DNA from 3 places in the Thainema salinarum CENA647 genome. Region 1 is predicted to be linked to each of the others. Evidence: predicted binding sites of a transcription regulator. Region 1 holds the regulator's gene; each other region holds the start of a gene.

Region 1 (3,595 bases):
TCCAAAACGCAGGGTTCGCCAACTAAGTAGTTTGCCGCTGACAGAATTCGTACTACATAAGCTTGTCCGTCATCAACCTGTTCAACAAGCTGCTGGACTTCCGGGTTCGTAATAAAAATAATTTGCTGCTCTGGATCGTTGAAGTTTGGTAAAACGGCGCGAAGCGCGGTTCGATTGGCCTCCTGAAGAATTTGGCGAATCGCATCCACTGCTGCTTCGGGTTGCTCAACCCGAAATACACCCGAAGCCAAGACCTGATTGCGAGCCAGTGCCACATTGCCTTGACGCAGTCCTTGTGCTTCTTGCTCCAGCCGTCTAACCTCGGTCGATAGATAATCCTGCTGGGCTTCCAGTTCTTCCAGTAAGTTTTTCTGACGTGCGATCGCAGTATCTCGTTGGCCAATTTCGCGATCGCGCTCCTCAATCAGCGCCCGAATTTCCCGTTCCCGCTCAATCAATGCCTGTCGTTCCGTCTGAAGCTGCTGGACTTCCTGCTGTAGCTCCTGCTCCTGCTGAGAGAGCTGACGCAGTTGACGTTGGGCTTGACCATAGCTGCGCTCGCTCTGCTGTAGCTCTGTTTGAGTCTGACTAAGCTGTGCCTGTGTCTGTTGCTGACGCTCTACTGCCGCGTTGAGTGAACTATTAATTTCTTGCAGCCGCTGCTGCGCCTTCTTTTGACGACTCTGGGCTTCTTCTAGTTCATCTTCGATTCGCTCGCGATCGCGCTGCACCTGCTGGAGATCCGTCTGTGCCTCCCGCAGATCCGTCTGCACTTCTTCGAACTCAAAAACGCCTTTGCGAAGCTGGCTGCTGACGGCAAATAAAATTCCCAGAGTAGAGGCCGAAATCAAGCTGCCTGTTATGACGCTAACCAATGTCGCAGTCTGCCGTGGACGCAGATTGAACAGGGTAAGCCGAGCTTTTCCCACCTTCATGCCGATGCGATCGCCCAATGTTGCGATCACACCGCCAAGAATGAGAATAGCCACAATCAGGACGTACCCTATGGTCATGGAAGAGTTTAGTTAACCTACAGCAACAGCCTGTTCAATCGACGCAATGGACGTAGTGTCAGGATCTCGGCTTCAATCTATACGTGAGATATAGCCACGTTCCTCTACCAGCATAGGTTTAAATGCCAAGCTTCGGGGTCAATTGCGAACAAGCTCACTGTAGAACAAAAAGGCAACGACAAATCAGTGTTGCGCTGATCGATAAACAAATGACGCACAGGCTACGTAAACTGCCGACTCAAAATGACAGGATTGTGTACAGTAATCTTTTTCTTGTGAATCGAAATCATCTCATCTTGGCGCAAATCACCTAACAGGCGGGTCACCGTTACGCGAGTTGAACCGATCGCTTCTGCGATCGCTTGATGGGACAGCTTGAGATCGATCGTAATACCGTCTTTGCTGGGTACGCCAAAATCGCGACAGAGAATCAGCAGGAAACTGACTAGCCGTGATCCCATATCCCGATGGGCGAGGGTCTCAATCATCATCTCGGTTTGCAAAATTCGCGAGGATAGACCTTGCAGCATGAGCATGGCTAATTCCGGATGCTCACCCAGGGCCTTGGAAACCTGCTCAATCGGCACCGATAGCAGTTCCACTGGAGTAAAGGCGACAGCATGGTAGAACCGATCCGAACGATTGCCCGTAATCAGTGACAGAACACCAAACACGCTATTTTCTCGCAATAGCGCTACGGTAATTTCTTCTCCCGCTTCATAGACCCGCGAGAGCTTGACTGCGCCTTTTAATAAAAAGTAGACGCGCTCAGCCGGATCGCCTGGGAAAAAAATGGTTTTACCTCGTTCAAATGACTCAACTACCGGTGGAAAAATACCGCCGCTGAGCTGCTTAAATAAATCCGCGAGTGGTCGCTCTTGCGTCACTACCATACCTCTTTGCCCTACCACCTGTTTGTGCTGGTTTTACGTATTTACCCACACGTATGGGACGAAACAGACCGTCTGTATCAACGCCTATATATTAGACCCACTAAAACCTACTCTTGAAACACTTTTTTGTGATAAATGCTACATATTCTTAAGGATAGGGATTGATTTTCTAAGGTTTTCTCGGTTTACGCCAATAATTCACCTCAATCATAAGCGGAGAAACTGGATTATGTGTGGATATTGCCATCCCTTGTCACTCTGAGAGTGCGCAATGAGTTGCAAGTAGTTGGTGCGCATCGCCCGACTACTGAGCCACTCTTCTGACCAAATGATTTGCGATCGCGATCGCTCACGAATTGATGAGCTGGCATGAGAGGATTGGGAACAGACGTTGACTATTGAACTACAGACATAAACGGACGACCATGCTAAATCTCTCAGGGAAAAACGCGTTTGTTACGGGTATTGCCAATAATCGTTCCATTGCTTGGGGCATTGCCCAACAGCTCCATCAAGCCGGGGCCAATTTAGCCATTACCTACTTGCCGGACGAGCGGGGTCGTCATGAAAAGAAAGTGGCTGATCTGGTTGAATCGCTCAATCCTGACCTGTTTCTCCCCTTAAATGTGCAGAACGATGAGCAAGTAACTGCGGCATTTGATGCGGTAAAGGAAAAGTGGGGACGAGTTGATATTTTGGTTCATTGCCTTGCGTTTGCCAATCGGGATGACCTGACGGGCAACTTTGTGGATACCTCTCGCACCGGATTTCAAACCGCGCTAGATATTAGTGCTTATTCTCTGGTGCAGTTGGCTAATGCCGCTAAGCCGTTGATGACCGAGGGCGGCAGTATCGTTACTCTGACCTATCTAGGCGGCGTCAAAGTAGTTCCGAACTACAACGTGATGGGCATCGCTAAAGCTGCACTAGAGATGAATGTCCGCTATCTAGCCGCCGATCTAGGCCCAGCCAATATCCGCGTCAACGGCATTTCGGCTGGCCCGATTCGCACGCTGGCCTCTTCTGCCGTTGGTGGCATTCTGGACATGATTCACCATGTTGAAGCCACAGCGCCCCTGCGCCGCACTGTAACCCAAAAAGAAGTGGGCAATGCAGCCGCTTTTCTCTGCAGCGATTTGGCCAGTGGGATTACCGGACAAATTCTCTACGTGGATTCTGGCTACGAAATTATGGGCATGTAAGATCGTACGTTCACGGTTGCCGCGACTAAGTTGAATTGGCTACAACTGGAACGCATAAATCGTCAGCAGAGAAGGATTTGCGATCGCAGATCCTCCTCTGCTGATCCTCAATTCATCAACATTCATCAACTCATCAACCAACCTGACATGACGGATTTAAAGCGGGCTATTCCTCAAGTTATCGCCTTGGCGGCAGTTGCGATCGCGCCGATCGCTTGTGCCTTCACCAGCCCACCATCGCATCAATCCCTAGCGCAGTCTCCATCAGCGATTGCCCAAGCCAGCGAACAGGTCATTCTGGATGCCTACGCTCAGCATGCGTCCAACGTCATGGTAGAAGCCGCAGGTCAAGTTGATCGGTTGCTATCAGATGATTTAGAGGGTTCCCGTCATCAGCGCTTCATCGTTCGCCTCTCGTCTGGACATACGGTTCTCATCAGCCACAATATTGACCTTGCACCCCGGATTGATGCTCTGCGTCAAGGAG
Region 2 (3,595 bases), 3.6 Mb from region 1:
CTCCTGTGACAATCAAAGCTGCAACCACGAGACTAATCGCACTGTCAGCCCATGTCCAGCCCAAAACATAAACTGCGATCGCAGCTACAATTACCCCTAGCGATCCCAGAGCATCCGCCACCACGTGCAAAAATGCTCCTTTGAGGTTGAGATCAGAATGGCTATGGTCGTGTAGCAGCGCAATATTGAACAGGTTAACAACCAGTCCCAGCATTGCGGTCACCAGCATTGGTAGTGCCAGAACTTCAACTGCGGGAGCCTGCAACCGCTCAATTGCTTCCCAACTCACCCAGAGGGCAACGGCTATCAGTCCCAAGCCGTTGAGCAGTGCCGCCAGAATCTCAACTCGGCGATGGCCAAAGGGAGCTGGTGCAGAAGCGGTTCGTCGCCCCAGCCAGGTTGCCAGCAGGGCAATACCCAGGGCCGCGCAGTCGGACAGCATGTGTCCAGCTTCAGCCAGCAGCGCTAAACTACCGCTTGATACACTCATCACCAGCTCAATGACTGAAAATCCACCAATCAGCGCCAGCGCAGTTAGCAGTAAACGAGTCTTCTGATTCTGATCAACCGAAGCGTGCTGGGTACAGCCACAATTTGCAGAATGGACAAACATCAAGCCAACCTAATCGTTAACCGTTATCAATAAAATCCGGCGTTGCTTAATCTGGGTATGAATTGTGATGTGGGGACACCCCACATCACAATTCATACTTAAAATCAGCAATTCCAAACATCCTGTAGGGGCAAATGCCTCGCCCCTACGTAACAGCAATGGATTCAGAAGCTGACTTACGAACCAGGAACGGTTTCTTCCAGCACCTTGAATCGCTCTTTAGGAATCACGCTGTGAATCCCCTTGACGATATCCACTACCTGTGACACCTCAAAATCGATGCCCGCGCTGGCGTAGAGTAATGCATCCGGCTTAGTCAGACCATAGTTCTCATTCATGATGCGTAAGTATTCACGCACAGACTTCTTCATGGCTTCGTCGAGGTCTTCATCTAGACCGACCGCAATCCAGGCATCTTCCGTCTCACCCATTGGGGCAGGTAGCTCCATGTCCTTGTGCAACGTCAGTTCAAAGGTTGGCGTCAGCGAACACTCAATTGCGGTTAGAGCAACTTCACCATTTCCTTGGGCACAGTGCGGATCGCCTGCATAAAAGAGTGCGCCTGGTACCTGTACTGGCAGGTATAAGCTGCTGCCCTCACCCAGATGCTTAATGTCCAAATTGCCACCATATAGACCCGGTGGCACGGAGTTAGCCGTTTGCTCGGTGTCGGCAGGGACAACGCCCATGAGTCCTATAAACGGCTTCAGCGGGATTTCCAGATCAGACAAACCATTGCTGGGTTTGAAAATACCGACATCCTTGGTCATCTCAATTGGAATAACCTTGGTATAGATGGGATCGCCATTTTCAGGATATTCTCCTGGCAATGAACCCTTGCCGTGACGATTCGAGATGACGCCGTAGGGCACCCGGTAGTCAATGTTGACGGTTTTGATCTCCAACACGTCACCCGGTTCTGCGCCTTCAACATAGATAGGGCCTGTGATGACATGGGGGCCAGGACCAGACTTGGTGACAGTGGACTTGATGGTGATTTGATCCGGTAGGATGTCGTCTTCTTTGATACCACCCTTGGTCAAGAACTCAACAGTGTCACCTTGGTCGGGCAGGATACCTTCATGGGAAACCGTTTCCATGGTGATTTGATCGCCTGACTGAATGGTCAAAATAGGCGCACTGTCAGGCTTAAATAATTCTCCCCAGATCACATTTTCGGGAGTAGATTTAACCTCATAGGTGTGGTTTGTTGCCCACACGGGTGAAAACTGAACCAATCCGACTGTGGCGAATAGAGCGAGCAGTAGTGCTCCACCTGCAAGCTGCCAAGACCGCCGAACAGACCGGAATTTCCGAAGCTTATGTGAACGCCTTATAACTTTCATACTTGTCCAATAGACATACAAGCTAAATGTAAAGATAAGTAAATAGTCTTTTGAACCCTGTGATTGTTACTTAGGCTACAAAGCTCATTCGCTCTACGGAAAGTATCAGTAAACGTTGATTTTTATAGATAACCCAGCTTCACCACCGCAGATTTTGCGGCTACGGCTGTCGGTATGAACTACTGAACGGCCTCAAGCTGAAAATTCTCATAGACTGTCCAGCGTTGGCCATCGTGCAGCAAGAGCGTCAGTGCAGAGGCCATAAACTCAAATTTCAGTTCGCGATTTTCAAATTCTGGCCAGGCGATGCGAAAGCTGGCGGGTTTGAGATCGCGGAATGCCACGGTCATGTGCGGCGCAAAGGGTCGCTTTTTTGAAACCGGATGGACAATGTCCAGCGTCTCTTCTAAATGCGCCATCAGGTTGCGCTGGAGTTCCAAAAGTTCCGAACTGCGCACCACGTCGATATAGATTACCCGAGGTGGAAATGCGCCAAAGCCTGAAAGCTGAATGAGCAGTGATGAGTGACGGCTAGCAAATACCTGAAGCTGATGCTTAACCTGATCAATTTCTGCGAATGTCCACTCAAACGGCGGTTGCAGCGTAATGTGCGGTGGCGATCGCAACGCCGCTTTACTGGAATAGCGATCGCAAAATTCCTGCTTAATTTGGGTCGCATAGTCCTGAATCGGTGGCGGTGGCAGCAGGGCAATAAAGAATCGACGGGGGCTGTTCGGATCAGTCACGGGCAATTGCCTAAAATAGGAGGGCTAAAGTTTTCAAGAATACGAAAGAACTAAATCTATGCCGTGGTTTGTCAAAATTGAGCGGGGCATTGTCAACAAATCAGAATTTGATCAGTATGTGCCAGAGCACAAAGCCTATGTCCGTCAGCTCATTGAGCAGGGACATGAGGCTAAAACGGGGTATTGGGCCGAATATGGTGGCGGTATGCTGTTATTTAAGGCGGCATCGTTAGATGAAGCCAAACAGATCGTAGAACAAGACCCGCTGATTAAGCACCACTGCGTAGAGTACGAACTGCATCAATGGTGCATTGTCGTAGAGTAGTAGTAGAGCATCCCTTAGGACGATTCAAACATGGCCGATCAGAGTCGCGGATCCAAAACCATTGCCGATAATCGGCAGGCCCGCTTTCAGTACGAAATTCTGGAAACTTATGAAGCTGGGGTTGAACTGCTCGGCACCGAAGTAAAATCCATCCGGGCAGGGCGGGTCAATCTGAAGGATGGCTATGCTTACATCCGGGACGGCGAAGCATGGCTCAGCAACGTCCATATTTCGCCCCACAAGAGCGCCAGTGAGGCATTTAACCACGAGCCACGCCGCAATCGTAAGCTGCTGATGCATCGTGATGAAATCAACAAGCTAATCGGCAAAACCGAGCAGAAGGGTTTAACGGTCGTGCCGCTGAAAATGTATCTCAAGCGCGGCTGGATCAAGGTGCTGCTGGGACTAGCCAAAGGTAAGAAGCTGCACGATAAGCGAGAATCTCTGAAGCGCAAGCAGGCCAATCGAGAAATCGAGCGGGCAATGAAGAATTATTAGATCAATCCGGGATATGTTGAGAGGGCTGGCTTAGCCAGCCCTCTCAACATATCATTTGGGTATGTCA
Region 3 (3,595 bases), on a different contig from region 1:
CAACTTAACTCCTCACTCCTCACTCCTCTCCCTTCCCACTTCCACCAGCTTCTGCAAAACCAGATAACACCCAAGGATAAAACCCATGAATATCGGACTGCCCAAAGAAATTAAAGATCAAGAATTCCGGGTTGGCTTGACTCCGGCTAGTGTTCAGGCGCTTTGTCGGCAGGGGCATCAGGTCGTTGTTGAGCGTGGTGCGGGGGTCGGTTCTGGTTTTACCGATCAGGAATACATCCAAGCTGGGGCAACCTTGGTGACTGATCCTGCGATCGCATGGAGTCAGGCGATGGTCGTCAAGGTAAAGGAACCGCAGCCATCGGAATATCAGTACTTCCGTAAAGATTTAATTCTATTTACCTATCTACACCTAGCGGCTGAGCCGGAGCTGACCAAAGCTTTAGTTGAAAGTGGTGTACATGCGATCGCATATGAAACGGTGATGACCGCTGATGGTAAGCTGCCGCTGCTGACGCCCATGAGTATTATCGCTGGTCGCTTGTCCGTTCAGTTTGGTGCCCGTTACTTAGAACGCCAGCAGGGCGGTCGCGGTGTGCTGCTGGGCGGCGTTCCCGGTGTGGCTCCCGGTCGCGTGGTCATCCTGGGTGGCGGTGTGGTCGGCACGGAAGCGGCTAGAATTGCCGTTGGCATGGGTGCTCAGGTACAAATTATCGATCTGAATGTCGAGCGCCTATCTTATCTAGAAACGATATTTGGTTCTCGGGTTGAACTGCTCTACAGCACGCAGGCTCAAATTGAGGCATCTGTGCCAAATGCGGATCTGCTGATTGGTGCGGTACTCGTACCGGGACGCAAAGCTCCGACGCTGGTGAGTAAGGAACTGGTCGCGAAAATGAAGCCCGGTTCTGTGATCATTGACGTAGCGGTGGATCAGGGTGGCTGTATCGAAACCCTGCGGCCCACGTCTCACAGCCAGCCGACCTATATTGAATCCGGTGTGGTTCACTTTGGCGTTCCCAACATGCCCGGAGCGGCACCCTGGACAGCAACGCAAGCGTTAAACAATGCCACGCTGCCCTACATGCTGAAGCTTGCCAATAGCGGTTTAGATGCGCTAGTCACTGACAGCGCACTACGCCAGGGACTCAATATTTCCAAAGGAGAAATTGTCCATCCAGCAATCCAAGCTGCTTTTCCCGACTTAGCAGACCGCAAAGTAACGCAAAGTGCTCTGAATTAAAGCTTTACACTAGCTAGCAACATCTCGTTTAACCCTTATATGACTATGCATGCGGCGGCAGGTCAGCCTTCTGCCGCATAGTTTTTCCAATAACAGCGGTTCAACTAATCCCCACTGCTCGGTTCCCGCTGCACAACCGTCCCACTGTCGAACAATTCACCATTGCGGGTTAGGGAGCATTGCGATGTTGTGTTGTTTGGCACAAACAGCGCCCATTGGTTTTCACCCCGCTCATTGCTGTAAGTATAGCCCTCTGGATTTGGTTCCCGGATAGCAGATGTGTCTAGGAACACTACATTGTCTGAGCGGTCATAGAGCCTAAGTTTGAGCGTACTATCTGGAGCCTCTGGATCACCACTGCGATAGACATTCATCGCCAGTTGGCCACCATCACAGTAGGCAATGGTGAAATCTGCATTGGCGCGATGAACAATCAGTACGCTGCCTGCCACTATTCCAGTTGCAGCAACTCCCAGACCAATAAAGCGTTTAGATAAATTGAACATAAAACTAACTGGATTCTGATGTGAAACAGGTATCTAAACCTCAGAATTGTTTAAGCCTGATGTTTGGATGAATCTACACATTACCTATTTTTTTGCCTAAAAATATTAAAAAAAGTAAATATGTTCGGATGAATCTATTTTTGTTGATAATGACGCAAATGGCTCGTCTGGAGAGAGTTTCAGCGTCCTTGTTAACTCCTCAGTTATCTTCTCGCTTAATAACCTAAACGTCGGTGGTTTAGTCCTAAACAAGTTGGCACACTGAGCATGTTCGAACAGATGGGTCGGTGATCAAGGTGTATTGTGCACCGACTCATTTTCCTAGCCCCCACTATGTTCGTTTAGGAGTTTAAAATCATGACTTTAACGTATCGCGGTTGTCGTTATCAGCCTCAAGTAGCCCCCCTACCGATGGTTAAAAGCGAAACCGAAGTTGCGATGGCCTATCGCGGCATCCCCTCTACTGTGAAGCAGTACGAGTTCCAAACGTCCAAGCTAACCAATCCAAACTGGCGCACCATGCGTTTTTTGGGCAAAGTATATCTGGCAGCACCAACACAGATTATGGCGATCGCGCAGTAGCTGTTTTGGCGTAAAAGATAGATAAGGTAAATCAGGTAAATCAGGTAGATAAAGAAGGTGCGATCGCACCTTCTTTACCTGTTTACACAAAAACACCAAATCCAGAGTAGGCATGATGCCGCCGCAATTGCGGCGGCATCATGCTCTGCCTGAGCTTTACCTAGAGGATAGCCGTTTTACAACTAGCGCTTAAGCAACTAATTGCATACCAGCATCAGCCATTGAGGGCGTCAGATCTCCAGCCTGGCCGACTGAAGGCTGACCAAGAATCGGATCGGTGAGTTGGTCTCCTGTACCATTGCCATTGAAGCCACCTGTAGAGCCCAGATCCACATCAGGCACTGGAGTAGTAGGCGTAGTGGGTACAATATCCGGATCTAGATCAACTGAAGGCTGAGTAGGATCTTGACCGCCGATGATATCGCCACCAATATCGCCACCAACGTCAGGGTTAGTGATGATGTCGATATCTCCACCAACCACAGGCTGATTCGGATCTTGACCGCCGATGATATCGCCACCAATGTCACCACCGTTATCACCACCGATGACACCGCCATCACCGTCGCCGCCCATATCAGGGTCAGTTACACCGGAAGCAAGCCCTTGATTCTCGTACCAAATCAAGGAATTATTACCAGCAACCAGCAGATCGGCATCGGTATCACCATCTACATCGGCTGAAATGATGGAGGTTGCACCTGTAATCCCTGTCGAGAGCAAGTTTGCTTCAGAAAAGGTTCCAGTGCCGTCTTGATTTTCGTACCAGCTAATCTCACCTGTGGTCGTGGACGCTGACAGCACATCTGCATCACCGTCGCCATCGATATCCGAAGTGAAAACGGTTTCAGGATTAACAGCCGTATTTGTAATGACATTGGCAGTCCAGGTCGTACCATCGCCATTGGCATTTTCATACCAAGTAATGGTGTTGTTAGTTGGTGACGAAGAGAGGGCATCGGCATCACCATCACCATCGATATCAGCAGCAAGAATAGAACTTGCGCCAAAAGCGGTATCGGAAATCGTGGTTTGAGCGTCGGAGCTGAAGAAAACGTTTGCCATATCGTCGTTCAGAATGATTCCAGTTTGTTGTTCAGTTGCGATGATTGCTTCACTTGAAGAAGCATTGGAAAGAGTGACGTTAAACAAATCCGCGTTTTGCAGTCCGGGTTGCTCAACTTCTGGGATTTCATCACCCGCCACCTCGACCGTAATTGTCTGGACTGCTTCTCCCGCAGCAAAGGTAACTGTTCCACTCGGAAATGTACCGCCAAAGTCACTTTCATCTGCAGGCAGTTCCCCA

What was found. Region 1 encodes NtcA, which controls nitrogen genes in cyanobacteria. Its sites were predicted from a motif close to TTTGTANNNNNNNNTACAAA; they were not measured.
Region 2: AC286M_RS25830 (acetamidase/formamidase family protein) is a predicted target of NtcA. The motif match lies at 2,022-2,041, and genes of this name have one in related genera.
Region 3: AC286M_RS04820 (DUF4278 domain-containing protein) is a predicted target of NtcA. The motif match lies at 1,847-1,866, and genes of this name have one in related genera.

What each region holds. Positions count from the first base shown of each region.
Region 1 covers NZ_JBYJZJ010000022.1:751,942-755,536, forward strand. The annotation lists gene AC286M_RS10095 (DUF3084 family protein) at 1-1,013, opposite strand, end outside; gene ntcA (global nitrogen regulator NtcA) at 1,235-1,906, opposite strand; gene fabI (enoyl-ACP reductase FabI) at 2,332-3,108, shown strand; gene AC286M_RS10110 (DUF3465 domain-containing protein) at 3,256-3,595, shown strand, end outside.
Region 2 covers NZ_JBYJZJ010000022.1:4,360,651-4,364,245, reverse strand. The annotation lists gene AC286M_RS25835 (cation diffusion facilitator family transporter) at 1-613, opposite strand, end outside; gene AC286M_RS25830 (acetamidase/formamidase family protein) at 790-1,833, opposite strand; gene AC286M_RS25825 (2'-5' RNA ligase family protein) at 2,139-2,705, opposite strand; gene AC286M_RS25820 (YciI family protein) at 2,764-3,030, shown strand; gene smpB (SsrA-binding protein SmpB) at 3,061-3,528, shown strand.
Region 3 covers NZ_JBYJZJ010000015.1:691,853-695,447, forward strand. The annotation lists gene ald (alanine dehydrogenase) at 86-1,201, shown strand; gene AC286M_RS04815 (hypothetical protein) at 1,306-1,707, opposite strand; gene AC286M_RS04820 (DUF4278 domain-containing protein) at 2,065-2,289, shown strand; gene AC286M_RS04825 (FG-GAP-like repeat-containing protein) at 2,479-3,595, opposite strand, start outside.